2 regions of the Klebsiella sp. RIT-PI-d genome follow, and region 1 is predicted to be linked to the other one. Evidence: predicted binding sites of a transcription regulator. Region 1 holds the regulator's gene; the other holds the start of a gene.

Region 1 (15,258 bases):
TTATTTTGTTAATATATCCATGCTTATCATGTGGATATTGAGTTATCAAAATAAAAAAGGAGTATTGCAATGTCGTTTGAATTACCTGCATTACCGTATGCAAAAGACGCGCTGGAACCGCACATTTCTGCCCAGACCCTCACTTATCATCACGGCAAACATCATCAGGCCTACGTAACAAATCTGAATAACCTCATCAAAGATACGCAGTGGGAAAACCAGTCGCTTGAGGACATTATTCGCGGCTCGGAAGGCGCTATTTTTAACAATGCGGCTCAGGTATGGAACCACACCTTTTACTGGCACTGCCTGGCTCCTGACGCTGGCGGCGAACCAGGCAGCGATCTCGCCGCAGCCCTTAGCCAGTCGTTCGGCAGCGTAGACGACTTTAAAAAGCAGTTTACCGATGCGGCAATCAAGAATTTTGGTTCTGGCTGGACATGGCTGGTACAAAAATCTGACGGCAGCCTGGCGATTGTATCCACCTCTAACGCCGGCACACCGCTGACCACCTCCGACAAACCGCTATTAACGGTCGATGTCTGGGAACATGCTTATTACATTGACTATCGTAATGCCCGCCCGGGTTATCTGGAGCATTTCTGGGCGCTGGTGAACTGGTCATTCGTGGCTGACAACCTGGCAGCCTGAGTTAACACACAGAGGGCTTGCGCCCTCTGTGTTACCCGTTAGCGGCTAATGCAGGTCTCATATGCTGGCTGGCGCGGCGAAAAAAGCGACATCATTGAAAAAATAAAAGTAAGCCACAAGCAAAACAGTTTTACTATCAGCACAATAAGCTGGTACGGAGCACGAGGGAGAGAAAATACTCCGCCGGAGCAATCAGTGCAGGACAGCAACCAGAGCACTTGCGACAATCAGACTCAGGACAATGATCGTGGTGACCAGGGAAAACTTAAGATCGGTACTCATCGATTTTTACTCCTTGTTATAACCTTGTGAAATGTGAGCTTGTCCATTTTTACACACCTTGCGGCGAAAATCTTGCAGGATTTAAAGTGAGACACATTTTTCTCTTTCACTTTTCTTCAGAATCGGCCAAAATTCCACGCTTAATTATAAGCGTACCAGTCATTACCCCTCACCTGACGTAATGTGTCATTTCCCGGCGCAAAGCAATGACGACGAAATTGCAACAGGGGTGTGTAAAGGCAAACGTTTACCCTCCTATTTGCAGGCGTTCAGGCCAGGGTCCGGAGTAAGATTTAATGGCAACAATTAAAGATGTCGCGAGACGCGCAAACGTTTCCACTACCACTGTATCTCACGTTATCAACAAGACGCGTTTTGTTGCTGAAGATACGCGTAATGCGGTGTGGGCGGCAATTAAAGAACTTCACTACTCTCCGAGCGCCGTTGCCAGGAGCCTCAAGGTAAATCATACCAAGTCCATTGGCCTTCTGGCGACCAGCAGCGAAGCCGCCTATTTTGCTGAAATTATTGAAGCGGTTGAAAAAAGCTGTTTTCAGAAAGGCTACACACTGATCCTTGGCAATGCCTGGAACGACATAGAAAAGCAAGGCGCCTACCTTTCAATGATGGCGCAGAAGCGTGTCGATGGCCTGCTGGTGATGTGCTCTGAGTATCCTGAGCCGCTATTGAAAATGCTGGAAGAATACCGTCATATACCGATGGTGGTAATGGACTGGGGCGAATCCAAAGCTGATTTTACCGACTCGGTGATCGACAATGCCTTCGAAGGGGGTTACATGGCCGGGCGGTATTTACTTGAGCGTGGACATCGTGACATCGGTATTATTCCGGGCGCGCTCGAGCGCAATACCGGCGCAGGTCGACTGGCCGGTTTTATGAAAGCAATGGAAGAAACTCAGGTTAATGTTCCACCGCAGTGGATCGTGCAGGGTGATTTTGAGCCTGAGTCAGGTTATCAGGCGATGCAAAAAATTCTTAATCAATCCCCTCGCCCGACAGCCGTTTTCTGCGGCGGTGATATCATGGCGATGGGTGCGCTCTGCGCTGCCGATGAAATGGGTTTGCGCGTACCGCAGGATATCTCCCTGATTGGCTATGACAATGTGCGCAACGCCCGTTTCTTTACACCGGCGCTGACAACCATTCATCAGCCTAAAGACTCGCTCGGAGAGGAAGCGTTCAATACCCTGCTGGATCGCATTGTGAATAAGCGCGTCGAATCAAAATCAATTGAGGTTCATCCTCAACTCATTGAACGTCGATCGGTTGCTGACGGTCCCTATCTTGACTATCGCCGCTAAGTTAACAAGCGGGGTCCGTTTCCTGCGGGTCCCGCAGCCACTCTTTATTCAGTGTTTCACTGTCGCCCAGATACGCCAGCAGCCATTCCAGCGCGGGTGAAATATCACTCTGCTGCCAGGTTAAACAACATGCCGCATCAGGAAAAGGATTTTCCAGATCCAGCTCCACCCACTCCCCGGAATCCAGCCACGGGCGGGCAGAATGTGAGGGGATCATTGCCGCGCAGAGCCCTGCCGAGATGCAGGTAGCCGAAGACTCCCAGTCAGGCACGACCACCCTTTTTTGATTGTCCAGCAGCCACGTCGTACGTTTAGGCAGCGATCGCGAGGTGTCTTCGCGTACCAGCGACGGCCAGTTGCGCAATTCATCATCGCTTAAAGGCCCGATATTAAGCGCCAGAGGATGGTGGCGCGCCACAACGCAGCTCCAGCTCAGCATGCCCATATCGCGAAAGGCATAGCGTCCTCCGACCGGAATAGCCTGCGTTGCGCCAATCGCCAGTTCAACGCGGCCGTCCGCCAGCGCATCCCAGACACCGTTAAAAACTTCCTGAAAAACGATCAGTTCGACATCCGGGAAATGGCGATAGAAATCGACAATCATCTGGCGAGTGCGTTCAGGTCTGACAATGTTATCGACGGCGATAGGCAGTTGACTGCGCCAGCCGTTGGCAATTTGCTGACACTGCTGGCGGGTGATCAGCATTTTTTTGATAACAGAACGCCCTTCTTTCAAAAACCAGCTTCCTGCCGGCGTTAATTCTACGTCCCGGTGCCGACGTTCAAACAGCGGGACAGCCAGCCACTCTTCCATCTGGCGGACTGTATAGCTGACAGCAGAAGGCACGCGGTGCAACTCCTGTGCCGCCGCGCTAAAGCTACCGTTGCGCGCTACCGCATCTATGACTTCAAGAGAATATTCTGACCACATTTTTTGCCTTCAATTTTTTTGATGTCAATTCGCAAATATTAGCGTTTCACAACCTGGAATGCACTGCCTACACTCATGTTCCTGTCATCTGCAATTATAAAGAGAAGTGTTATGCAACCTGGAAAAGGGTTTTTGGTGTGGCTTGGCGGACTCAGCGTGCTGGGTTTTTTAGCCACCGATATGTATTTACCCGCCTTTGCGGCAATTCAGCAGGATCTTAATACGCCTGCCGCAGCGGTGAGCGCCAGTTTAAGTGTATTCCTCGCGGGGTTTGCCCTTGGCCAGTTAATTTGGGGCCCGCTCTCTGACCGTTTCGGTCGTCGCCCGGTGTTATTAACCGGACTGGCAATTTTCGCCATCGGCTGTCTGGGGATGCTCTGGGTTAAAGATGCCACAACGCTACTGGTGCTGCGTTTCGTCCAGGCCGCTGGCGTTTGCGCGGCTGCCGTCACCTGGCAGGCCATGGTTACCGATTACTATCCGGCGCAGCGTGTAAACCGTATTTTTGCCACTATCATGCCGCTGGTTGGTCTTTCGCCCGCGCTCGCGCCGCTTCTTGGCAGCTGGATACTCACTCATTTTGACTGGCAGGCTATATTCGCCACGCTGTTTGCTATCACTCTGATCCTGATGCTTCCTGCCCTGCGCCTGAAGAAGGTTACGCAAAAAAATGCCACTGACGGTAAAGCCCTGACGTTTAGTATGCTGCTGCGTTCACGCTCATATCTCGGAAACGTGCTGATTTACGCTGCCTGCTCAGCCAGTTTTTTCGCCTGGCTCACCGGCTCACCGTTTATTCTTCATGATATGGGGTATGGACCCGGCGCAATTGGTCTGAGCTATGTACCGCAAACCATTGCATTTTTAGTTGGCGGCTACGGTTGCCGGGCAGCACTGCAAAAATGGCAGGGAGAGCAGCTACTTCCCTGGCTGCTGAGTCTCTACGCATTAAGCGTGATTGGCACCTGGTGTACCGGGTTATTCAGCCCTGATTCGCTGACAGCGCTTCTGATCCCGTTTTGTATTATGGCGATCGCAAACGGCGGTATTTATCCCATCGTTGTTGCGCAGGCGCTACGTCCCTTTCCCCAGGCAACGGGACGCGCGGCAGCGTTGCAGAATACGTTGCAGCTTGGACTGTGTTTTCTTGCAAGCCTGGTCGTCTCCTGGCTGGTGGCAACGCCGCTGTTAACCACCACCAGCGTTATGCTGATGACCGCAGTTCTGGCGGGTATTGGCTACTGGATGCAGCAAATGGAAAGTCACAAAATCAGGGTTCCCGCAAAGCGTTGACAGCTGGAGTGTGTCAAAGAAGTAATTAATTAGCGCGCTAACATTTTTGTGTTGAATCAGAGTGTTTAGCGTCCTATACTTTCTTGCATTGCATATTATTACGATAAAAGCAGTATTATTTAGCGGGTGATGGAGTTCACCCGTTTACACCACGGATGGCATTTCGGTAAGGGTTCCCTTCCTTCCTCTGTTTCTACATCGGACAGTAAACTTACAGTGCCACTGTAAGTTTTTTCATAAGCCAAATTGTATCTACGCTTTTATGGATCTGAATCATATACGCGTGATGGAGAAGCTATGAGTTCATCGTGTATCGAAGACGTCAGCATACCGGAAGACGACTGGTATCGTATTGCGAACGAGTTATTAAGCCGCGCAGATATCACCATTAATGGTGCAGCTCCTTATGATTTACAGGTTAAAAACCCGCATTTCTTTAAGCGTGTGCTCCAGGAAGGCTCGCTCGGGTTGGGTGAAAGTTATATGGATGGCTGGTGGGAATGCGACCAGCTGGACAGCTTTTTCACTAAGATCCTCCGCGCCGGTCTGGACACCCAGTTACCGCACCATCTGAAAGACACGCTTCGCGTGGCTACAACTCGTCTGATTAATTTACAAAGTAAAAAACGTGCCTGGATCGTGGGTAAGGAACATTACGATTTGGGCAACGATCTGTTTACCCGAATGCTCGATCCCTACATGCAGTATTCCTGTGCATACTGGAAAGAGGCCGATAATCTGGTCGATGCGCAGCAGGCTAAACTGGCATTGATTTGCGAAAAACTACAGCTCAAACCCGGGATGCGAGTGCTGGATATTGGCTGCGGCTGGGGCGGCCTTGCCTCATGGATGGCCAAAAATTACCACGTCAGCGTGACCGGCGTAACCATTTCTGCCGAACAGCAGAAGCTGGCTCAGGACCGGTGTTCAGGCCTCGATGTTAATTTCCTGCTTCAGGATTATCGCGACTTGCAGGATCAGTTTGACCGTATCGTGTCAGTAGGCATGTTTGAACATGTCGGTCCTAAAAACTACAAAACGTATTTTGAGGTGGTGGATCGCAATCTCAAGCCGGACGGGCTTTTCCTTTTGCATACCATCGGTGCGAAAAAAACGGACACCAGTGTTGATCCATGGATCGATAAATATATTTTTCCCAATGGCTGTTTACCGTCGGTCCGGCAAATAGCGACAGCCAGTGAATCTCATTTCGTAATGGAGGACTGGCATAATTTTGGCCCTGATTACGACAAAACGCTGATGGCATGGTATCAACGTTTCCAGGCGTTATGGCCTGAGATTGCCAATAACTATTCTGAACGCTTCAAGCGGATGTTTGATTATTATCTGACGGCCTGCGCGGGCGCCTTTCGGGCACGGGATATTCAGCTCTGGCAGATCGTTTTCTCACGTGGTGTTGAAGACGGTCTACGCGTCGCACGCTAATCCTTTCTACCTGCGCTCAGGCGCAGGTCTCTTTTATTACCGGCTAAAAGCGAATTACTCTCTGCCAGCGTTATTCTTCTTCCACCATTTTAAGCACTGCTTCGCGCGCGGCGAGAACGCGCTCTACCGTATCAACGACGGCTTGCGTTTGCGGATCGATTTCAACATTAATTCGCTGGCCGAGTTTTTTCTGACCGAGCGTGGTACGCTGTAGCGTTTCCGGAATAAGGTGTACGCAGAAACGTGTCGCAGTCACTTCCCCTACCGTCAGGCTAATACCATCCACGCCGATAAATCCTTTATACAGGATGTACTTCATCAGCGTCGGATCCTGCAATTTAAACCAGATTTGACGGTTGTTTTCTGAGGTGAGAATTTTCGACACCTCTGCGGTAGAAATGATGTGCCCCGACATTAAATGCCCGCCAATCTCATCACTGAATTTTGCTGCGCGCTCGACATTAACCTCATCACCTGGCTGTAGCTCGCCGAGATTAGTAATGCGCAGCGTCTCCTTCATTAAATCAAAGCTGACGCGATCCCCGTTGATTTCTGTTACGGTCAGGCAGCAACCGTTATGCGCCACCGATGCCCCCGTCTCAAGCCCCTCAAGCATATTTTCGGGCAATGCGACCACGTGAGTACGGAAATTGGGTTTCTCATCAATGGACACAATTTTTGCGGTGCCCTGTACGATACCAGTAAACATGCTACTAACTCCTGTATGCCATCATTACGGTTTAATACCCGTCTTTCTGTCACGCACAATAACAGGTGGAAAATAGGCTTGCCAGCCCGGTATGTGCCCTATCGACTTTTTTACTGGCTTAATGGTTAATCATCATTACAATAGTCAGCATAACCTCTTGTTCATTCTTCTTGCTGCCCTTTATGGCGGCTTTTTTAGTCTTTCAAATAACAACAATATTAAAGGTATTCACGTGCAGAAGTATCTAAATGAAGCGCGTCAGCTTCTGGCGCTGGCGATCCCGGTGATTATTGCGCAAATCGCGCAAAGCTCGATGGGATTTGTCGATACGGTCATGGCCGGGGGCTATAGCGCTACCGATATGGCCGCCGTCGCGATCGGCACATCCATCTGGCTACCTGCTATTTTATTTGGTCATGGCCTGCTGCTGGCGCTAACGCCGGTGATTGCGCAACTTAATGGTTCCGGACGTCGCGATCGCATCGCACATCAGGTTTGCCAGGGTTACTGGCTGGCGGGCTTTGTATCTGTACTGGTGATGGTGGTGCTGTGGAACGCCGGCCATATCATTCATGCCATGCATAACATCGATCCTGAACTGGCCGATAAAGCCGTTCGCTACCTGCGCGCCCTGCTGTTTGGTGCGCCGGGCTATCTGTTCTTCCAGGTGGCACGTAATCAGTGTGATGGCCTGGCGAAAACTAAACCGGCAATGTTTATTGGTTTCTGCGGACTGTTGGTCAATATCCCGGTGAATTACATTTTCATCTACGGGCACTTTGGCATGCCAGAGCTAGGAGGCGTCGGCTGCGGGGTGGCTACAGCATCAGTGTACTGGGTGATGCTGTTTTGCATGCTCTCTTATACCAAAAGAGCGCGCTCAATGCGCGATATCCGCAACGACATTGGCGTTGGCAAACCAGATTGGGCCACCATGATGCGTCTGATTCAGCTCGGCCTGCCCATCGCACTGGCACTGTTTTTTGAAGTGACCCTGTTTGCCGTTGTCGCCCTGCTGGTCTCGCCGCTGGGGATCGTTGATGTGGCCGGACATCAGATTGCCCTCAACTTCAGCTCGCTGATGTTTGTTCTGCCGCTGTCGTTAGGGGCGGCCGTCACTATTCGCGTGGGCTATCGTTTAGGCCAGGGTTCGACCCTGGAAGCGCAAACCTCGGCGCGAACTGGCCTGGTCGTCGGCGTCTGCATGGCGATAATAACCGCGATTTTTACCGTGAGCCTGCGCGAACAAATCGCCCTGCTGTATAACGATAACCCTGAAGTTGTCACGCTTGCCGCACACCTGATGCTGCTGGCCGCAATTTATCAAATATCCGACTCTATTCAGGTTATTGGTAGTGGGATCCTGCGTGGTTACAAAGACACCAGCTCCATTTTCTTTATCACGTTTATTGCTTACTGGGTATTAGGGTTGCCCACAGGGTATGTGCTGGCGCTCACTGACTGGGTTGTCGAACCGATGGGTCCTGCGGGTTTCTGGTTAGGCTTTATCATCGGTCTGACATCAGCCGCGGTGATGATGATGGTCAGAATGCGTTTTCTGCAGCGTCAGCCGTCGAGTACAATTTTACGTCGTGCGGCACGTTAAGATTGAATATAGCCGTCGCAGGGCGGCTACTTTCTCGACATGTTGCACACCACTTCGCCATTCGCGTGAAATAGCGAAGAAAATTAGTGTTTTCCTCTTGCCACATTTCACGACTGCCGCTAATATTCGTCCCCGTTGTCAGGCACAACAATGCGTTCATAGCTCAGTTGGTTAGAGCACCACCTTGACATGGTGGGGGTCGTTGGTTCGAGTCCAATTGAACGCACCATTTCTCAGTGCGTCCGTAGCTCAGTTGGTTAGAGCACCACCTTGACATGGTGGGGGTCGGTGGTTCGAGTCCACTCGGACGCACCATTTCATGAAATCTTCAATTACGCCTGCAACTGTTTTTCCAGCCATAATAAAGAAGAATTCCCCTCCCTTGCCATATCCTGTACTGAAGCGGCCCAGTAGCTGTCGTTAAAAATTTCCAGTGACCAGGGACCATTATATCCCCGCTGTACAATTTCACGTGCCAGCGCAGCGACCGGCATCTGCCCTTTACCTGGGAAACAGCGAAAATGACGGCTCCACTGCTGCACATCCAGCTGCATCAGCGGCGCATCGGCAAGCTGTACAAAAACCAACTTTTCCAGCGGGACCGCATTCAGTCCGTCAAGGTTGTCACCCAGCGACTGAATGTGAAAGCTGTCCAGCACAATGCCCATCGCCGGGCTATCAACAGCGTTAACGCGTTCCCACGCCTGTCGCCAGCGCTGTACGTGACGTCCCCACGCCAGTGCCTCGTAACCGACCCGGATCTGCTCCTGCTCTGCCAGAGTGGCAATGACGCGTAAATCTTCACACTGCTGTTGATAGTCTGGTGAGGAGAGTGCTGACGTATTGCTGCACAGCAGTAAGGTCTCACAGCCCAGTTCATGCATAAGCGCGATTTTACGCTTTGCACGCTCAAGCGCGTGGGCAAAGTCCCCTCGCGACGAGTACCCTTCTATGTCGCGTAACGGCTGAAATAGTGTAATCTGCAATCCTGAATCCGCAGCCATATCACGAATGTCAGCCGGCGTACCGGTGTAACTTTGCAGATCTTTATCAAAAATTTCGACGCCATGAAAACCTGCGGCAGCAATTGCGCGTAATTTCTCTGGCAACGTGCCGCCCAGTGATACGGTGGCGATTGAACGAAACATATTTTTCTCCTGGTTCAGAACAGCCAACAGGCTGAGATTACTGGCCTGAAAGCGCCTTCACCACCTGCTCCATGGCTTGCCGATTTAGATCGGAACGCGCAATATTTTTGTTGGCCAGCGCCGTACGCACGACACCGGCGATGACGATATGCTTAGGCTCCTGTCCAAGGTCGCGCATCTCAAGAACCACTTTCCCCACGACTCGACACATCTCCTGATACAGTGCGTCATCTTTTGCCCGATTTCCCATCCTGCCTCCTGATTCCGTAACAATATAATTACATTATTGACAAAAACCGTGTTAAATCAAACACTATCTCGGTGCGCTGTTGCATAGTTACGGGCATTACTGACATCATCAGTACGACATAGCTACTCTGTTCTAACATTTCCCCAACAAGCGCTGTCAGGATGCCCAAATCCATATTAAAACGCTGTTTTTATTTTCCTTTTACTATGTAACATCGTATAATGCCGACCGTTTCTTAATTGAATGGTTTCAGCGCCTTGAACTATCTCCTCAAACGCGTACATCTTTGTTTCACGTCATGGGCTGAACCGCCAGCACACATTCCTCTGCACGCTTTTTTGATGTCACCTATCCTTATCATGTGGCATCGCAGTTTTCGCATCACTGGTTTGACACCGTGGCGCTATGTCCCCGGCCCGTCACCTTCATATTCTTCTCAACTTAAAGACTAAGACTGTCATGAAAAAGACCAAAATTGTTTGCACCATCGGCCCGAAAACCGAATCCGAAGAGATGTTGACCAAAATGCTCGACGCTGGCATGAACGTTATGCGTCTTAACTTCTCCCACGGCGACTATGCAGAACATGGTCAGCGCATCCAGAATCTGCGCAACGTGATGAGCAAAACCGGTAAAAAAGCGGCGATCTTGCTGGACACCAAAGGTCCGGAAATTCGTACCATTAAACTGGAAGGTGGTAACGACGTCTCGCTGAAAGCGGGTCAGTCATTCACTTTCACCACCGATAAAACCGTTGTCGGTAACAGCAATACCGTTGCCGTGACCTATGAAGGCTTTACCTCTGACCTTTCTGTTGGCAACACCGTACTGGTCGACGATGGTCTGATCGGCATGGAAGTTACCGCAATCGAAGGTAACAACGTCATCTGTAAAGTTCTGAACAACGGTGACCTCGGCGAAAACAAAGGCGTTAACCTGCCGGGCGTCTCTATCGCCCTGCCAGCGCTGGCTGAGAAAGACAAACAAGACCTGATTTTCGGCTGCGAACAAGGCGTTGACTTTGTTGCTGCCTCCTTCATCCGTAAGCGTTCTGACGTTGTTGAAATTCGTGAACATCTGAAAGCTCACGGCGGCGAGAACATCCAGATTATCTCCAAAATTGAAAACCAGGAAGGCCTGAACAACTTCGACGAAATTCTCGAAGCGTCTGACGGTATCATGGTTGCTCGTGGCGACCTGGGCGTAGAGATCCCGGTTGAAGAAGTTATCTTCGCTCAGAAAATGATGATCGAAAAATGTATCCGCGCGCGTAAAGTAGTTATTACTGCAACGCAGATGCTGGACTCCATGATCAAAAACCCGCGTCCGACCCGTGCTGAAGCCGGTGACGTGGCGAACGCCATCCTTGACGGTACCGATGCAGTAATGCTGTCAGGCGAGTCAGCCAAAGGCAAATACCCGCTTGAAGCGGTGACCATCATGGCAACTATCTGTCAGCGTACCGATCGCGTGATGAACAGCCGTCTGGATGACAGTCATGACAGCCGTAAACTGCGTATCACCGAAGCGGTTTGCCGTGGCGCGGTTGAAACTGCAGAAAAACTGGAAGCACCATTGATCGTTGTAGCAACCAACGGCGGCAAATCTGCACGTGCCGTGCGTAAGTACTTCCCGGACGCCACCATTCTGGCGCTGACTACTAATGAAGTGACTGCGCGTCAGCTCGTTCTGAGCAAAGGCGTTGTGGCACAGCTGGTTAAAGAAATTAACTCTACTGATGATTTCTACCGTCTGGGTAAAGAAGTTGCGGTTGAGAGCGGTCTGGCTCAGAAAGGTGACGTAGTGGTCATGGTTTCTGGTGCACTGGTTCCGAGCGGAACAACCAATACGGCATCTGTTCACGTCCTGTAATAATTTCAGAATGTGTCTGTTTGTATAAAAAGCGTCCTGCGGGGCGCTTTTTTTATTTTCGCAAACGCCAGGTTCATTAGAAATGCAAATCATATTTTACTATTTAAAAGCGTAATTATCTAAGATGAATCCGATGGAAGCCTGCTGTTTTAACACAGTTTTTTTGATGAAACAGTGACAGTCGATGCTTCTTTGAGCGAACGATCAAAAATAAGCACATTCGCATCAAAAAAATATTCTCAATATAAAAAACTTTGTGTAATACTTGTAACGCTACATGGAGATTAACTCAATCTAGAGGGTATTAATAATGAATCGTACTAAACTGGTACTGGGCGCGGTAATCCTGGGTTCTACTCTGCTGGCAGGTTGCTCCAGCAATGCTAAAATCGATCAGCTGTCTTCTGACGTTCAGACTCTGAACGCTAAAGTTGACCAACTGAGCAACGACGTGAACGCAATCCGTTCTGACGTTCAGGCTGCTAAAGACGACGCAGCACGTGCTAACCAGCGTCTGGACAACCAGACTCGCACTTACAAAAAATAAGTGTTCCTGGTTTAATAAAATGGCGCACATTGTGCGCCATTTTTTTTGTCTTCCATTAATCCCTACTGCATCACCAGACTGTTCGCTGTGACCAGCGTTCCTTGTGCCTGAGTCACTGGCGCAGGCTGTACATTCACGCGTTGTACCGGCGCCGGGTTATTCATCGTGGCATTTACCTGAACGGGATAGCCTGCCCTGCGTGTGATCGCGCTATTAATACCCGTAAGATCGCTTTCACTGTCATCAGCAAATCGGCCAAAGCTTGCCGTCACCGCAATCGGCACGGTCTGTGGGTCATCCCAGTCGTTTTGAGACAGCGGTTGATGAACCTCAACATAGCGTTGCCCGTCAGGCTCTACTGAGAATTTAATCGGTTCATTGACGATTTGAACCCGGGTTCCCCACGTTGCCTGGGAGAATAGCGTTTGAATGTCCGCAGCACGCATTCGCATACAGCCGGAACTGGCGCGCAAACCAACGCTGTTACGCGCATTCGTCCCGTGAATGAGATATTCCCCACCTCCCTGCTCAAGACGCAGTGCAAAGCGTCCCAGAGGGTTATTTGGCCCGGCCGGGATAACGGCTGGCAGGGTGATCCCCTGCGCCAGCGAGCGGGCGCGAATATTGGCCGTAGGGGTCCAGGTAGGATTTGGGATTTTCTGGATGATTCGGGTGGTCATCACCGGCGTCTCCCGTCCCTGCTGACCAATGCCAATCGGGAACACCTGAACAATATTTTTACCCGGCGGATAATAATATAAACGGAGTTCAGCAAGGTTAATCACAATGCCTTCACGGGGGGCATCGGGTAACAGCATCTGCGACGGGATCGTCAGCTCACTGCCAGGTGCAGGCAGCAGCGGATCGACCGTGTTATTTGCTTCCAGCAACAATAATATGCCGGTATCGAAACGCTGAGCAATGGACTCCAGATTTTTACCGTCGGTTGGCACCACATAAATCTGATTTTCACCGATAACCCGACTGCCCGGTGCGGGCAATAGATAATCTACCGCTCTGGCGCTCTGAGACGCCATGAGAGAGCTAATGAGAGTTAGAGTAATGAGAGACGCGCGCTTCATACTGGAATTCCTTAATCACCGGCAGAACGCCGGAAAGCTGAAAACCAGCGAGGCGGAAAACCGCCTCGCGTAACAGAATGAAAAGCTGTTTTTAGAGTTTAGCCGAGATTCGCGGCTTTAGCGCGAATGGCGCGGATCATTGCTTCAAGACCCTGGGAGCGGGAAGGCGTCAAATGTTGAGTGAGGGCCATTTTTTCAAACCACGGGCGCACGTCAAAGGCGATAATATCCTGCGCGGTCATCTGATGATATAAAATAAATACTACTGCAATCAGCCCTTTAACAATGGCGGCGTCACTATCGCCCTCAAGCTCAATAACACCCCTGTCGTTTTGCTGGATAACAATCCACACCTGACTTTGGCAACCCTGAATAATATTTTCTGGGTTATGCGCTTCATCGCTAAGCGGCGTCAGCCGCTGCCCCAGTTCAATAATATACAGGTACTTCTCTTCCCAGTTAGCGCAGCGCTGAAAGTTTTGCAGGAGCTTTTCTCTGTCCGGTAATACTGCCATAACCTCTCCCTGCTATCCCAGTAGCTGATGAATACGTTTCAGTCCTGCCACCAGCCGATCCACCTCTTCACTGGTGTTGTACATGGCGAACGACGCCCGGCACATGGCGGGGACCTGATAATGCGCCATCAGAGGCATCGCACAGTGATGTCCGGTTCGGACAGCGATACCGTAGTTATCAAGAAAACTGCCCACATCATAGGCGTGATGTTGACCCAGATTAAACGCAATAACACCCAGTCGCCCGGTCGGGCCATATATAGTGATATCAGGCACCGTGGCGAGTTGTGCAAGCGCATACTGCATTAGCGTCTGCTCATAGTCATGAATATTCTCAAGTCCCAGCCCACTGACATAATCCAGCGCCGCACCAAGTGCGATAATGCCGCCCGTATTTGGCGTGCCCGCTTCAAACCGCCACGGCGCTTTGGCGAAGGTCGTACCCTCAGTCAGGCTGACGGTGGCAATCATTGAGCCGCCGCCCTCCCAGGGGGGCATCTCATGAAGGATAGCCTCTTTCGCATACAGAATGCCGACACCGGTCGGACCGTACAGTTTATGCGCTGAAAACAGATAAAAATCGCAGTCCAGCGCCTGCACATCGACGGCATGATGCATGACTGCTTGCGCACCATCAATCAGCACTTTCGCGCCATGCTGATGGGCCACGTTAATGATGTCAGCCACCGGGTTTTCCGTCCCCAGTACATTTGATACGTGGGTAACAGCCACCAGACGCGTTTTAGCATCAAGCAGGCCCGCCAGCGCATTCAGTTCCAGCGTACCTTCCGCAGTAAGCGGTATCACACGTAGCTCAGCGTTTTTACGTGCGCAAAGCATCTGCCATGGCACAATATTGGCGTGATGCTCCATCGCGGTAATCACAATGTTGTCGCCGGGCTGGATTTGACTCTCTCCCCAGCTGTTGGCAACAAGATTAATACCTTCGGTTGTACCGCGGACAAATACCAGCTCTTCCGGCGAACGGGCATGAAGGAAGCGGGACGCTTTCAGGCGAACCTGCTCCATACGCTCTGTTGCTTCGGCACTCAGGGTATGAATGCCACGGTGCACGGCCGCGTAACCCTGTCGATAAAATTCGCTTTCTGCGTCAATGACCTGACGTGGTTTTTGCGCGCTGGCCGCGCTATCCAGATACGCCAGCGGCTGACCATTGATTTCGCGCGCCAGCACCGGAAAATCGGCCCGTACCTGCTCAACCGGAAATGTCATGCTTTGCCTCCAGGAAGACGCTGACCGATGCGGGCCAGCACCTGTTTTTTAAGCGTTTCATCACCTATAGCCTCTGTCAGTTCAGCGGCAAAGGCGTAGATAATCATTTGCTGCGCAGCCTGCGCGCTAATGCCGCGCGAGCGGAGATAAAACAGCTGCTCGTTATCAATGCGCCCGATAGTCGCACCGTGGCTACATTTCACATCATCGGCATAGATTTCTAATTGCGGTTTAGTGTCCACTTCCGACAGGCGACCCAGTAAAAGGTTATTATTGGTCATCTGCCCGTCGGTTTTGATCGCATGCTGCGCCACGTTAATCAGACCGTTGAATACCGCACGCCCTTTATCATTAACAATGGTTTTGTGGAG
Region 2 (15,258 bases), on a different contig from region 1:
GATAAAGCCCGGTGAGGTAATGCCCACCTGCGCATTCATGTTTGCGCCATCCAGATAAACCTGACCGCCAAAGTGGTGCACGATTTCGCAAACCTCGCGGATCGTCTCTTCATACACCCCGTGCGTCGACGGATAGGTGACCATAATGCAGGAGAGGTTTTCGCTCGAATGCTCCGCTTTTGCCCGCAAATCGTTAAGATCAATGTTGCCATTTTTGTCGCAGGACACTACCACCACACGCATACCTGCCATTTGAGCAGAAGCCGGGTTGGTGCCGTGTGCGGAGCTGGGGATCAGGCAGATATCACGATGGCCTTCATTGCGGCTTTCGTGATAATGGCGGATCGCCAGCAAACCCGCGTATTCGCCCTGCGCACCAGAGTTGGGCTGCATACACAGCGCATCGTAGCCGGTCAGCTTCACCAGCCAGTCGGAAAGCTGGTTGATCATCTGATGATACCCTTCTGCCTGATCGGCCGGGCAGAACGGGTGTAATTCGGCAAATTCTGGCCAGGTGATGGGGATCATTTCTGCCGCCGCGTTAAGCTTCATGGTGCAGGAGCCAAGCGGGATCATCGCCTGGTTCAGGGCCAGATCTTTGCGCTCCAGAGAATGCATATAGCGCATCATCTCGGTCTCGCTGTGATAGCGATTAAATACCGGATGGCTCAGGATGTCATCGTCGCGCAGCATGGCAGCCGGGATCGCACGGCTGTCATGCGCTACGTCTTTGTCCAGCGCGTCAATGTCCAGCCCGTGATCGTCGCCCAGAAGAACGTTAAACAGCGCCAGCACGTTCTCGCGGGTGGTGCTTTCATCGAGAGTCATACCGACGGCATTATGAATGTCACTGCGCAGGTTAATTTCTGCGGCTTCAGCCCGCGCCAGGACAGCGGCTTTGTCAGCCACATCAACGCAGAGCGTATCAAAATAGTGGGCATGGCGCAGTTTCAGGCCTTTCTGTTGCAGGCCTGCTGCGAGGATATCGGTCAGACGATGAATGCGACTGGCAATGCGCTTTAAGCCGACCGGGCCGTGATAAACGGCGTACAGGCTTGCAATGTTGGCCAGCAGTACCTGCGAGGTACAGATGTTGGAATTCGCTTTCTCGCGACGAATATGCTGCTCGCGGGTCTGCATCGCCATGCGCAGCGCGGTGTTGCCCGCCGCATCTTTTGATACGCCGATGATGCGGCCCGGCATTGAGCGCTTAAATTCATCTTTCGCCGCAAAAAATGCCGCGTGAGGACCGCCGTAGCCCATCGGAACGCCAAAGCGCTGCGCCGAACCAAAAACAATGTCCGCGCCCTGTTTGCCCGGTGCGGTCAGCAGAACCAGGGTCATGAAATCAGCGGCGACGCTGACCACAATTTTGCGCGTTTTCAGCTCGGCTGTCAGCGCGCTGTAATCGTGGATCTCACCGGTGGTACCCACCTGTTGCAATAGCACGCCAAAGACGTCCTGGTGATCCAGAACCTTGTCAGCATCATCGACGATAACGTCAAAACCGAAGGTTTCAGCGCGGGTGCGCACTACGTCCAGGGTTTGCGGGTGGACGTCGGCGGCGACAAAAAAACGATTGGCGTTTTTCAACTTGCTGATGCGTTTTGCCATCGCCATTGCTTCTGCGGCAGCGGTGGCTTCGTCCAGCAGGGAAGCGGATGCCATATCCAGCCCGGTGAGGTCGAGCGTGACCTGCTGGAAGTTTAGCAATGCCTCCAGGCGGCCCTGTGAGACTTCCGGCTGATAAGGGGTATAGGCGGTGTACCAGCCGGGATTTTCCAGCATATTACGCAAGATCACCGGCGGCAGTTGTACGGCGGTATATCCCATGCCGATGTAAGACGTGAAGCGCTTGTTACGGCGGGCAATGTTCTTCAGCTCCGCCAGTGCGGCGTATTCGGTCGCCGCCTCGCCAACCTGCGGCGGGGTAGCAAGCTGGATGTCTTTCGGCACTATCTGGCCGATCAGCGCGTCCAGTGACGCGGCACCTACCGTGTTCAACATAGCCTGCTGCTGCGCGGCATCCGGTCCAATATGGCGTTCAATGAAAGCGCCGCTGTTTTCAAGCTGACTTAGCGTCTGGGTCATGAGCGAGAGTTCCTGAAACGTTCGATGAATCGTGGTTGTCTTTGGCCGGATGCCCGGTGGCGCTATGCTTACCGGGCCTACGGTGTGGTGTTCGGGTTGATGCTGTGATGACGCAGGCCGGACAGCCGCGGCGCTGTCCGGCAAAGGGGCGGTTTATTCGTCTTCTAATAAGGCGTCATAGGCAGCGGCATCGAGCAGCGCCTCGACTTCAGCATCGTCGCTGGCGTTGATTTTAAAAATCCAGCCGCCGGTGTAAGGCTCGCTGTTGACCAGTTCCGGGGAGTCGCTGAGCGCATCATTGACGGCTACGATCTCGCCGCTAATCGGCGCATAGATATCTGAAGCGGCTTTTACCGACTCCGCTACGGCACAGTCATCGCCTGCGGCTACAGTTGCGCCAACATCCGGCAGATCGACAAATACCATGTCGCCCAGCAGCTCCTGCGCGTGTTCAGTAATACCGACGGTATAAGTGCCGTCCGCCTCTTTGCGCAGCCACTCGTGTTCTTTACTGTATTTCAATTCTGCAGGTACGTTGCTCATCGCTCATTCTCCAAAAAGTACATTACGCAACGGCATGACCATTGCGAACAAAAACAGGTTTGGTCACCTTAACCGGCATTTCACGGTTACGAATTTGCACAATCGCCGTGTCGCCAATGCTTGCCGGAACGCGCGCCAGCGCAATGCTGTAGCCCAGCGTAGGCGAGAATGTGCCGCTGGTGATCGCGCCTTCATGCGCATTACCCTGAGCATCGGTGAAGTGAACCGGCAGTTCGTTACGCAGCACGCCCTTTTCGGTCATCACCAGGCCGACCAGCTTATCGGTGCCTTTATTACGCTGAAATTCCAGCGCCTCGCGGCCGATAAAATCACGATCCGCAGGTTCCCACGCAACCGTCCAGCCCATGTTGGCGGCCAGAGGTGAAACACCCTCGTCCATCTCCTGACCGTATAAATTCATGCCCGCTTCCAGACGCAATGTGTCGCGCGCGCCCAGTCCACAAGGCTTGACGCCGGCATCAACCAACTCACGCCAGAAACCGGCGGCTTTTTCAGCGGGCAGCGCAATTTCATAGCCCGCTTCGCCGGTATAACCGGTGGTAGCAATAAATAATTCGCCTGCCTGCACGCCAAAGAAGGGTTTCATCCCGGCCACGGCCTGACGCTGCGCGTCGGTCAACAAGGTAGCCGCTTTCGCCTGCGCGTTCGGCCCCTGAACGGCAATAAGCGACAGGTCATCACGCACTGCAATGTCGATGGCATAAGGTTCAGCGTGTTGGGTGATCCAGGCGAGGTCTTTTTCACGGGTAGCGGAGTTTACGACCAGGCGAAAAAAATCTTCCGTTAAATAGTAAACAATAAGGTCATCAATCACGCCGCCGGACGCATTGAGCATACCGGAGTAAAGCGCCTTTCCCGGCGTCGTCAGTTTTGCCACGTCGTTGGCGAGTAAATAGCGCAAAAATTCCCGGGTACGGATACCGTGAAGGTCAACGATGGTCATATGTGAAACGTCAAACATGCCCGCATCTTTACGAACCGCGTGGTGCTCATCAATCTGGGAGCCATAATGCAGCGGCATCATCCAGCCGTGAAAATCCACCATCCGCGCGCCGCACTGCGTGTGTTGTTCAAACAACGGAGTTTGTTGAGCCATCTTTTCCTCGTTGAATAAGCCGGGCTTCGCCAGCAAAACGGTGGCGACGCAAACGTTCTCTTAGCTCTGAACTTACCACCGAACTCGGCACTAAACCATAAGCTAAAGAAGGTCATCACATTAGCTTATGACCAAAATACCGTAAAACAGCCGCAGGATTTTGCACCATGAAATAGCGACTTAACACGCTAAACATTATGTTTCAGGCTTGCTGCTACGAGGATAGTAATATTTAACGCGGAAAAAACGGCGATTTTTCCTCATTGCCAAACAGAAGGGATTAGAAAAAGTAATGTGAAAAGAAGGGTGAAATTAGAATTTTTCAAATGAGGGAAACTGACCCGGCCCTGCGGCCGGGCAGAAAACTGTGACGCAGTTAACGTAACCAGTCCGGGAGATCGTTAAGCCCCATGGCCTGCCGAATAAGCTGGGGTTTTACGCCGGGTAAGGTATCTGCCATTTTCAGGCCAATATCACGCAGGAGCTTTTTCGCCGGGTTATGTCCGGCAAACAGCTCACGGAAACCCTGCATACTGGCCAGCATCACTGCGGCACTGTGCTTGCGGCTCCGCTCAAAGCGGCGCAGGTACATATGCTGTCCGATATCTTTACCCTGCTGATTCAAACGGCGCAGTTCGCCGATAAGCTCAGCGGCATCCATAAAGCCGAGATTGACGCCCTGCCCCGCCAGCGGATGAATAGTGTGGGCTGCATCGCCTACCAGGGCCAGCCGGTGTGCCGCAAACTGGCGCGCATAGCGGCCGGTTAACGGGAAGACCTGACGCTCGCTCTCAACGTTGCATAATCCCAGACGATTGTCGAACGCGACAGTCAGTGCCTGATTAAATTCTGCCTCTTCAGCCTGCTGCATTCGTGCAGCCTCTTCCGGAGACAGGGACCAGACGATAGAGCACAAATGCGGATCGCTGAGCGGCAGGAACGCCAAAATACCCTCTCCATGAAAAACCTGGCGCGCCACGCCCTGGTGCGGTTCCGCAGTGCGGATCGTAGCCACCAGCGCGTGGTGGTTATAATCCCAGAACGTCAGCGGAATATCGGCTTTGTCGCGTAGCCATGAGTTTGCCCCATCCGCGCCAATGACCAGCCTGGCGGTCATCATAGTACCGTCTTTCAGATTGAGAAAGACGTCGTTCTCTCCCCATGCAACCTGCTGAAGCTCAGCTGGCGAAATAACAGTAACATCCTGACACTGCTCAGCTTTTTTCCATAGCGCATGGTGAATAACGTTATTTTCAACGATATGTCCGAGATGAGTATGCCCCATACTGCTGTCATCAAAAGAGATATGCCCGAAGCTGTCTTTCTCCCAGACTTCCATGCCGTGATAGCAGCTCGCCCGTTGCTCAGTGATTGCGGACCATACGCCGAGATGGTTAAGCAGTTTTTCACTGGCGGTATTAATGGCGGAGACGCGCAGCGCGTAAGGCGCATTCGCCTCCGGCGGTTGGACGGTCTTTTGCTCGAGTACCGCCACGCGCAGGCCGCTGCCCTGAAGACCGCAGGCAATTGCCAGTCCTACCATTCCCCCGCCAACAATCGCGACGTCAACACTTTGCACAGTTCTACTCCTGAAGCCTGATTCGGCAGGCGTAATGGTTTGAATAAGATAGCTTAGCGCGTAACCCAGCCGAGCGTGCGCCGGGCCAGTGCGTTACGCAACGGAGACGCTGTTTCCATCGCCATCAATCCTGCGTTGCGCCCGACGACCAGCGGCCACCAGCGATTGGCAAACAGATGAACCAGACCGTCGGTGACGCCTATAGTTGCGGCTTTATCGGCGCGACGGCGATCGCGATAGCGGCACAGCGCGGCATAACTGCCAGCGTCGCCGGTCGACACCCACGCGCGGGCCAGGGTTTCCGCCAGACTCATGACATCGCGCAGGCCGAGGTTGAAGCCCTGTCCGGCAATGGGGTGCAGCGTTTGTGCCGCATTGCCAACCAGTGCCAGCCGATGGGAAATAACGTCTGAGGCCGTGGAGAGCGTAAGCGGATAGGCCGCCCGCTGACCGATCTGGGTAATACGCCCCAGCCGCCAGCCAAACGCCCGCTGTAGCTCATCACGAAAATGGCCGTCAGACCACGACATCACCTCATCACGACGCGCAAGGGGATGGCACCAGACCAGAGAACTGCGCCCCCCGGACATGGGCAGCATGGCAAGAGGACCATCCGGCGTAAAGCGCTCAAAAGCACGCCCCTGATGGGCAACGGCGGTCGTGACATTGGCAATCACCGCCAGTTGCTGGTAGGGCTGCTGCTGCCACTGGATACCGCACTGCGCGCCGAGCGCTGAACGAGAGCCGTCGGCGGCGACCAGCAGTTGACCGTCGAGTCTTTCGCCAGTATCGAGCATGACACTAACCCGCTCCTGACGGCGCTCGACGCCAACCACGCTCGCCGGGCAATGCAACGTCACGCCGGGCGCTTTACGCAATAGCCTGAACAGATGCTGCCCGACGTCATGAAGTTCAACGACCTGGCCAAGGGCCGGAATAGCATAATCTTTGGCCTCCAGCATAACTGCACCGGCATGACCGCGATCGCTGACGTGAACCGTATTAATCGCGGTGGCACTGGGGGCGATTGCCTGCCATACGCCGATCCGCGCCAGTTGCTCGCAGGTTCCGGCAGCCAGCGCGATGGCGCGTGCGTCAAACCCAGGATGGGCCGCCGCGTCAGGCGCGTGGGCCTCGACTAAATGTACGTCCAGCGCCCCCTGAGTCAGCTGTGACAGCGCCAGCGCCAGCGTTGCGCCGGTCATGCCGCCGCCCACAATAATCACGCTCATTGGTGTTGCGCCGCCGCCATCAGGGCCTCAATGTCATCGGCCGATTTCACTACCCGATCGGTCAGATTTTCATTGCCTGAGGCGGTAATCACGATGTCGTCTTCAATGCGGATGCCAATACCGCGGTACTGTGGCGGAACGTCAGCGTCAGGCGCGATATACAGCCCCGGTTCAACGGTTAAAACCATGCCTGGCTCCAGCAGTCGGGAGCGATCGGTGCCATATGCGCCAACATCATGCACATCCAGCCCCAGCCAGTGGCTCAGGCCATGCATAAAGAACGGACGATGCGCGTTGCTGACAATCAGTTCTTCAACATCGCCCTGCAAAATATTGAGTTTTACCAGACTGGTTATCATGATGCGCACTACTTCGGTGGTCACGTCCTGAATGGTTGTTCCCGGACGATAGAGCGTAAGCGCGGTTTCCAGCGACGCCAGCACGATGTCGTAGATTTCACGCTGCGCCGGGGAAAACCTGCCGTTCACCGGGAACGTGCGCGTGATGTCACCGGCATAGCCTTTGTATTCGCAGCCTGCATCGATCAAAACCAGATCGCCATCGCGCAGCAGGCTCTCGTTTTCCGTGTAATGCAGAATGCAGCCGTTTTCCCCGCCGCCAACGATGGTGTTATAGGAGGGATAACGCGCGCCGTGGCGGGTAAACTCGTGGTGGATTTCACCTTCAAGCTGGTACTCGAACATGCCGGGACGGCATTTTTCCATCGCCCGGATATGGGCAAGGGCAGTGATTTCACCGGCGCGACGCAGCACATCGATCTCTTCAGCGGATTTGAACAGGCGCATCTCATGCACCAGCGGCCGCCAGTCGGCAATATTACCGGGAGCAGCAAGATTTTGCCGCTCGCCTTTACGCAGCTTTTCCAGCGCATTAAAGACGATGTTATCGGCATACGTATATTCGCCCTGCGCATGCCACACCGTGTCCAGTCCGTTCAGTAGCTGGTACAGATGCGTATTGATTTCACTAAAGGCCAGCGCCCGGTCAACGCCCAGCGCCTCTGGCGCAGCATCCTGCCCCAGACGGCGGCCAAACCAGACTTCTGCCGTCAAATCGCGCAGGCGATTAAACAGGACGCTGTGGTTATGGGTATCATCACTTTTAATCAGCACCAACACGGCTTCCGGCTCGTTAAAGCCGGTGAAATACCAGAAATCACTGCTCTGGCGATACGGATATTCCGTGTCCGCACTGCGCGTCGCTTCCGGTGCCGCAAAGATCAGCGCCGCACTGCCCGGTTGCATCTGAGCCAGAAGTGCCTGGCGACGACGGTGAAACTCCTGCTGAGTCATGATACCTCCTTGAGTTTATTCTTAATGTAAGGTCGGTTTATGCACTTCCGGCGCGGTCGGTTGCTGGCGCGTGAAAGTATCGTGGCATAGCAGCGCCGCCACGCGAACGTACTCGATAATTTCTTCGAGCGACATTTCCAGCTCTTCCTGATCTTCTTCCAGATCGTAACCCAGCTGAGCGATGTTACGCAGATCGTCTATTGCCTCGCCGGTTTCGCCAGGAACTTTGTCCAGCTTCGGCTGCGTGACGCCCAGCCCGAGCAGAAAATGATTCACCCAGCCGGCCAGCGCGTCGGCACGGTCGAAAACGCTTACGTCATCGCCGTCCGGCATATACAGCTGGAACAGAAAACCGTCATCTTCCAGCGAATCACTAGTGGCAGAGTGCATGTTGCGCAGCGCCTGCGCCAGTTCATGACCGAATGCCAGACCTTCGTTGGTAAGATCGTGTATCAGCGGTTGCCATGATGCGTCTGTGGTGCCTCCGCAAAGAATGCCGCTAATCAAACCGTGCATTTCAGCCGGGGTTAATCCTGCTCCCTGTTGGTTCAGTAACTGGTTCACATCGTTGTAACCAGGCATTTCATTCTTTATAGACATGCGCATTCGTCATCGTTAGGGGAAGATTCATGTTATGCTACCACTTTGGACCCTGGTGATACCAGAAAAGGGCTTGTATCTGCACACCAGGGTAGCTATAGTGTCGCCCCTTCGCCAGCCCCGGATTCGGGCACGAAGGCCGCGCAGTCAATTCAGCAGGAAGGTGGCATGTCTGCACAACCCGTCGATATCCATATTTTTGGCCGTTCACTCCGCGTGAATTGCCCGCCTGAACAAAGGGATGCCCTGAATCAGGCTGCGGACGATCTAAATCAGCGGTTGCAAGATCTGAAAGAACGCACTAGAGTCACTAATACTGAGCAGCTGGTTTTCATCGCCGCGTTGAACATCAGCTACGAGTTAACTCAGGAAAAGGCAAAAACCCGCGATTACGCTGCCAGCATGGAGCAACGTATTCGGATGCTGCAACAGACCATTGAACAAGCACTTCTTGAGCAAGGTCGCATATCCGAAAGATCGGGGCCAAAGTTTGAATAACACTTTGCGATTAACTATGGTAGAGTTATCGTGAAGACAAAATTTCTCTGAGATGTTAGCAAGCGGGCCAGTCCCCTGAGCCGATATTTCATACCAACAGAATGTGGCGCTCCACGGTTGGTGAGCATGCTCGGTTCGTCCGAGAAGCCTTAAAACTGTGACGACATATTCACCTTGAACCAAGGGTTCAAGGGTTACAGCCTGCGGCGGCATCTCGGAGATTCCCCTTCTTCTACCTGCGACTATCATGACAGTATCTTCCGTCACATCACTTCAGCGTCAGGAAATTCGCCGCCTTATCCGGCAGCGCCGTCGTTCTCTCTCGATTGAACAACAAACCGATATGGCCCAGCAGGCCGCTGCCCGTATGATGGCGTATCCGCCCGTAGTCATGGCGCATTCTGTGGCGCTGTTTCTCTCTTTTGATGGCGAACTTGATACCCGACCGCTGATCGACCAGCTCTGGCGCGCGGGCAAACGCGTTTATCTTCCGGTTTTGCATCCGTTTAGCGCCGGCAATTTGCTGTTTTTACGTTATCATCCGCAAAGTGAGCTGGTAATGAATCGTCTGAAAATTCAGGAACCCAGGCTGGACGTGCGTGAGGTATTGCCGCTGGCACAGCTGGATGTTCTGATCGTCCCGCTGGTGGCGTTTGACGCTCAGGGCCAGCGTCTGGGGATGGGCGGTGGATTTTACGATCGGACATTGCAGCACTGGCAACAGTATCGCTTACAGCCGGTCGGTTACGCGCATGACTGCCAGCAGGTGGACGCGATACCGGTTGAAGAGTGGGATATTCCGCTACCGGCGGTGGTAACACCGTCTGTTGTCCGGGAGTGGTAAACTACCCTCACCCCTGCCCTCTCCCTGAGGGAGAGGGTGCTGTCCGTACTCGTTGCACGTTTCTGCGCCATCTCATCCGCAGGCCCGGTAAGCGCAGCGCCACCGGGCAACAGACTCAGTACAGTAACCGGGCGCGAATCGTTCCCGGGATCGCTTTCATACTTTGCAGTGCGCGCTGGGCCACATCTTCCTCAGCTTCAATATCAATAACCACATATCCCATCATTGATGAGGTCTGCAAGAACTGCGCGGCAATGTTAATGCCCTGCGCGGCAAAGATTTGGTTAATCGCGGTTAATACGCCAGGACGGTTTTCATGGATGTGCAGCAGACGGCGGCCGCCGTGTAACGGCAGCGACACTTCCGGGAAGTTGACGGCTGACAGCGTAGAGCCATTGTCGGAATATTTAGCCAGTTTACCAGCAACTTCAAGGCCGATGTTTTCCTGCGCTTCCTGGGTGGAGCCGCCAATATGCGGCGTCAGTATCACATTGTCGAACTCGCACAGCGGCGAAGTAAACGGGTCGGTGTTTGTTGCAGGCTCAGTCGGGAAGACGTCGATAGCCGCTCCGGCCAGATGTTTACGTGACAGCGCATCGCACAGAGCAGGAATATCCACCACAGTGCCACGCGCGGCGTTGATCAACAACGCACCGGGTTTCATCAGCGCCAGTTCTTCCGGCCCCATCATATTTTTGGTCGAGGCGTTTTCCGGCACGTGCAGACTAACCACGTCACTCATATTCAGCAGGTCGGAAAGATGTTGCACCTGAGTGGCATTGCCCAGGGGCAGTTTATTTTCAATGTCGTAAAAATACACGTACATCCCCAGCGATTCCGCCAGAATGCCAAGCTGAGTGCCGATATGACCATAACCAATAATGCCCAGCTTTTTGCCGCGTGCTTCAAACGAGCCTGAGGCCAGCTTGTTCCAGATCCCGCGGTGGGCTTTAGCATTGGCTTCCGGTATTCCGCGCAACAGCAGCAGCAGTTCCCCGATCACCAGTTCAGCCACGGAACGCGTATTAGAGAACGGCGCGTTAAATACCGGCACACCGCGTTTGGCTGCGGCATCCAGATCGACCTGATTAGTACCGATGCAGAAGCAGCCTACCGCCACCAGCTTCTCAGCCGCGGCCAGCACCTCTTCTGTCAGATTTGTACGGGAACGCAGACCGATGAAATGGGCGTCACGGATCGATTCCTTCAGCTGTTCGGTGCTCAGCGCGCCTTTGTGATATTCAATGTTGGTATAACCCGCAGCACGCAGGCTATCCAGCGCTTTCTGGTGAACACCTTCAACCAGCAGAAACTTAATTTTATCTTTTTCCAGTGATACCTTTGCCATTTCCCCGACCCTGTCTTTGTCTTAACGGATATTGAGCTAAACGCCACTCTCTCTAAGCAACATATCAAAAAAAACTATCGCGGCAATATGAACGTTTGCGTCGGTAAATTGAGGGAATGTCATACTGCGGAAAATAGCAGCATAAAATGCTGGACTAAGAAGATTGCGTGGGGGAATTATCAGAGCGGACAGCAAAACGTGATACATGTCACTAAATTTGGCGATCGGAATTTTTTTAAACGGGGGAGCTAATCCCCCGTCAGATCATTTCACGATAGTTTTCACGCCATCAGCAGTTCCGATGAGCGCAACATCAGCGCCACGATTGGCAAACAGGCCCACCGTCACAACACCCGGAATGCCATTAATCGCGTTTTCGGTGGCAACAGGGTCGATAATCTCCATTCCCCAGACGTCAAGGATAACGTTGCCGTTGTCGGTTAATACACCCTGGCGATATTCCGGGCGCCCACCCAGCTTGACCAGCTCACGCGCCACCGCGCTGCGCGCCATCGGGATCACTTCCACAGGCAGCGGAAAGGTGCCGAGGATATCGACCTGTTTTGATGCATCGGCAATGCAGATGAACTTATCTGCGACCGAGGCAATAATTTTTTCCCGGGTCAGCGCCGCGCCGCCGCCTTTGATCATTTGCATCTGGCCATTAATCTCGTCTGCGCCATCAACATAGATGCCCAGGCGATCCACTTCATTGAGATCAAATACCGTGATGCCGAGACTTTTCAGTTTAGCGGTAGACGCATCGGAACTGGATACCGCCCCCTCAATTTGCCCTTTCATGGTACCCAGCGCATCAATAAAATGGGCGGCAGTCGAACCGGTCCCTACCCCAACAATTGTGCCCGGTACGACATACTGAAGGGCGGCCCAGCCTACTGCTTTTTTCAGTTCATCCTGCGTCATCATATTTACCTGTGGAGTGATAATCCTGTGCGCATTATAGAACATCTGCCCCCCGAATGTCCCTGCCACGCGCGTGACCGAATCAGACAGACAATTTCGTCTGTATCCGCGTCGGATTTATGTCATAGTGCTATACAGAAACTACCAGGGAGCCACACAATTACATGAAACGTCCGGACTACAGAACGTTACAGGCGCTGGATGCAGTGATCCGTGAACGTGGATTTGAACGCGCAGCGCAGAAGCTATGCATTACCCAGTCCGCCGTCTCACAGCGTATTAAACAGTTAGAAAATATGTTTGGACAACCGCTACTGGTACGTACTGTTCCACCACGTCCAACCGAGCAGGGACAAAAGCTGCTGGCATTATTACGTCAAGTTGAGATGCTGGAAGAGGAATGGCTGGGCGATGAGCAGACCGGCTCTACCCCGCTGCTGCTGTCGCTGGCGGTAAACGCCGACAGTCTGGCCACCTGGCTGCTGCCTGCCCTGGCCCCGGTTCTGGTCGATTCGCCAATACGCCTGAATCTACAGGTGGAAGATGAAACGCGTACGCAGGAGCGTTTACGGCGTGGTGAAGTGGTGGGTGCGGTAAGTATTCAGCCGCAGGCGCTGCCAAGCTGTCTGGTCGATCCCCTTGGTGCGCTGGATTATCTATTTGTGGCGTCGAAAGAGTTTGCAGCGCGATATTTTCCTAACGGGGTTACCCGCTCGGCGCTATTAAAGGCCCCTGCCGTCGCGTTTGATCATCTGGATGATATGCATCAGGCATTTTTACAGCAGAATTTTGATTTGCCGCCGGGCAGCGTGCCCTGCCACATCGTTAACTCATCGGAAGCGTTCGTTCAGCTGGCGCGTCAGGGAACAACATGCTGTATGATCCCGCACCTGCAAATAGAAAAAGAGCTTAAAAGTGGCGAGCTTATCGATCTGACGCCGGGTCTGTATCAACGTCGAATGCTGTACTGGCACCGTTTTGCACCAGAGAGTCGGATGATGCGCAATGTTACCGATGCGCTGCTGGAACATGGGCACCGGGTGCTGCGCCAGGTTTGAATATGCCCCCGCACACAGGGGGCATTACACAGACTCTTTTACTGCGCTTTTTCTGCCGTCTCAGGCGTCGCGGCATTCTGGTTCTGATTCGCGTTCTGTCCAGGCTGCAGTTCAAATACCACATCGACCTGATCGTCAAACTGAATCGTTGCCTGCTCGTAGGATTCCTGAGCTGAGGCCGGGGCCGCGTCAGCTTTCATCATCCGCACCATCGGGCTCGGCTGATAATTGGAAACATGATAGCGCACGCTATATACCGGCCCCAGCGTACCTTTAAAGCCGGAAGCCAGTTCCTGCGCCTGACGAACAGCATCATCAATGGCCGCTTTACGCGCCTGATCTTTATAGGTATCAGGTTTTGCCACGCCTAACGAGACGGAACGAATTTCGTTCAGCCCCGCTTTCAGCGCACCGTCTAACAGGGCGTTAAGCTTATCCAGCTCGCGCAGCGTCACTTCAACCGTTCTTACCGCCTGATACCCTTTAAGAATGCTTTTCCCGTTCTGATAATCGTAATCAGGCTGGGTACGCAAATTGGCGGAACGGATGTCCTTTTTCGCTACGCCATTTTGTTCAAGGAAAGTGAGATATTGCGCCACACGCTCGTCAGCTTGTTTCTTGGCTGACGCAGCATCTTTGGCCGCGATGTTAACTTCAATTGCCAGCGTTGCAATATCCGGAACAGCATCAACGCTCGCCGTGCCGGAAGTGACAATATGCGGACCATTCGGCAGTTCATTTGCCGAAGCCGACATTGCGCCTAAACTCACCAGTGCCGCCAGGGCCATCACTTTAAACTTCACTGTCGAACCTCCATTTGCGTTAAGCACCCACCAAGAGAGCACATGCCAGCAAGCTTAGTCTTTGCGCGCAGAAAGTCCATCAGACAAGGCTTAGTTAAACAATGTCTGAATGTGATTAACGCCTTCTTTCGCCAGCTGAAAAGCGATAAACCACATAACGCAGCCTACCACAATATTGATGGTACGTTGTGCCCTTGCCGTGCGCAGACGGGGGGCCAACCATGCGGCCAGCAGTGCAAGACCAAAGAACCACAGGAACGAGGCGCTGACGGTGCCCGCGGCAAACCAGCGTCGCGGCACGCTCTCCAACTGGCCACCAAGACTGCCCAGCACGACAAAAGTGTCGAGATAAACATGCGGATTAAGCCACGTGACTGCCAGCATGGTCGCGATAATTTTCCAGCGTCCCTGGCGCATAACTTCCGCGCTGGCCAGCGCCAGATGACGACTCATGGCAGTTTTTAGTGCGCCAAAACCGTACCACAGTAAGAAAGCCACTCCGCCCCAGGTCACAATAGCCAGCAGCCAGGGCGATTGCACCAGCAGTGCGCTGCCGCCAAATACGCCGGCGCAAATCAGCGCCATATCACTTACCGCGCAGAGAAAGGCGATCATGATGTGATACTGTCGACGGATCCCCTGATTCATCACAAAGGCATTTTGTGGCCCGAGTGGCAGGATCATTGCGGCACCTAGTATAAGCCCCTGAAAATAATAAGATAACATATTGATAATTCCATGCTGAATGCCCATGGCGCAGACTATATATCAACCTTTTTATTAGCGGAAATTTAAAATTTTAATAAGCTATAAGAGCATCTAATAATTACACAGCACCGCTACTATCACGCAGCCAGCGATGAGTACTACGTTGGATAATAATCTGGCACCGATGGTTAATACGCTGGAGCATAGCGGCGCATATGACCGTGCTGAGTCAGCAAGAGATTAGCACCTGGGAAAAGGCGATTCATCTTCCGCAGGTTCAGTTTCAGTGGCGGGATAAGCAAAAAGCGAGGGCGTGGAATATGCCGCAAAAAAGTGGGCGCGATGCCTGAAGAAATAAACCGTTAATAGGGCTATTGCTCCCGTCACTTTTAACGGGAGCAATAGCATGTACACCTTAGTGCTTCACTAGATCGACTTCTTTCTCTTGTTTAGTCCGCTTAAGGTTAACGTCCATCTGCTGATACGGGAACTCAATACCTTTCGCGTCAAACTCGCGTTTAATGCGCTCCAGCACATCCCAGTATACGCTCTGCAAATCGCTGCTTTGGCTCCAGATACGGATCACAAAGTTGACCTGGG

The links. The regulator PurR, encoded in region 1, represses purine synthesis genes. The targets are predictions, from matches to a motif close to CANGCAAACGTTTGCNTG.
Region 2: gcvT (glycine cleavage system aminomethyltransferase GcvT) is a predicted target of PurR. The motif match lies at 3,782-3,799, and genes of this name have one in related genera.

What each region holds. Positions count from the first base shown of each region.
Region 1 covers NZ_LGIT01000009.1:1,303,852-1,319,109, forward strand. The annotation lists gene sodB (superoxide dismutase [Fe]) at 70-651, shown strand; gene AC791_RS20380 (YnhF family membrane protein) at 844-933, opposite strand; gene purR (HTH-type transcriptional repressor PurR) at 1,230-2,255, shown strand; gene punR (DNA-binding transcriptional activator PunR) at 2,257-3,186, opposite strand; gene punC (purine nucleoside transporter PunC) at 3,298-4,479, shown strand; gene cfa (cyclopropane fatty acyl phospholipid synthase) at 4,777-5,925, shown strand; gene AC791_RS12560 (riboflavin synthase) at 5,996-6,634, opposite strand; gene mdtK (MdtK family multidrug efflux MATE transporter) at 6,867-8,240, shown strand; tRNA gene AC791_RS12570 (tRNA-Val) at 8,393-8,469, shown strand; tRNA gene AC791_RS12575 (tRNA-Val) at 8,479-8,555, shown strand; partial or broken gene AC791_RS12580 (sugar phosphate isomerase/epimerase family protein) at 8,585-9,388, opposite strand; gene fumD (fumarate hydratase FumD) at 9,426-9,638, opposite strand; gene pykF (pyruvate kinase PykF) at 10,098-11,510, shown strand; gene AC791_RS12595 (major outer membrane lipoprotein) at 11,821-12,057, shown strand; gene ldtE (L,D-transpeptidase LdtE) at 12,120-13,139, opposite strand; gene sufE (cysteine desulfuration protein SufE) at 13,238-13,654, opposite strand; gene sufS (cysteine desulfurase SufS) at 13,667-14,887, opposite strand; gene sufD (Fe-S cluster assembly protein SufD) at 14,884-15,258, opposite strand, start outside.
Region 2 covers NZ_LGIT01000003.1:198,426-213,683, forward strand. The annotation lists gene gcvP (aminomethyl-transferring glycine dehydrogenase) at 1-2,091, opposite strand, end outside; gene gcvH (glycine cleavage system protein GcvH) at 2,245-2,634, opposite strand; gene gcvT (glycine cleavage system aminomethyltransferase GcvT) at 2,657-3,751, opposite strand; gene ubiI (FAD-dependent 2-octaprenylphenol hydroxylase) at 4,128-5,330, opposite strand; gene ubiH (2-octaprenyl-6-methoxyphenyl hydroxylase) at 5,384-6,562, opposite strand; gene pepP (Xaa-Pro aminopeptidase) at 6,559-7,875, opposite strand; gene AC791_RS01390 (YecA family protein) at 7,897-8,475, opposite strand; gene zapA (cell division protein ZapA) at 8,644-8,973, shown strand; RNA gene ssrS (6S RNA) at 9,015-9,198, shown strand; gene AC791_RS01400 (5-formyltetrahydrofolate cyclo-ligase) at 9,221-9,817, shown strand; gene serA (phosphoglycerate dehydrogenase) at 9,933-11,165, opposite strand; gene rpiA (ribose-5-phosphate isomerase RpiA) at 11,430-12,089, opposite strand; gene argP (DNA-binding transcriptional regulator ArgP) at 12,254-13,147, shown strand; gene AC791_RS01420 (oxidative stress defense protein) at 13,186-13,950, opposite strand; gene argO (arginine exporter ArgO) at 14,041-14,676, opposite strand; gene AC791_RS20845 (hypothetical protein) at 14,874-15,008, shown strand; gene mscS (small-conductance mechanosensitive channel MscS) at 15,074-15,258, opposite strand, start outside.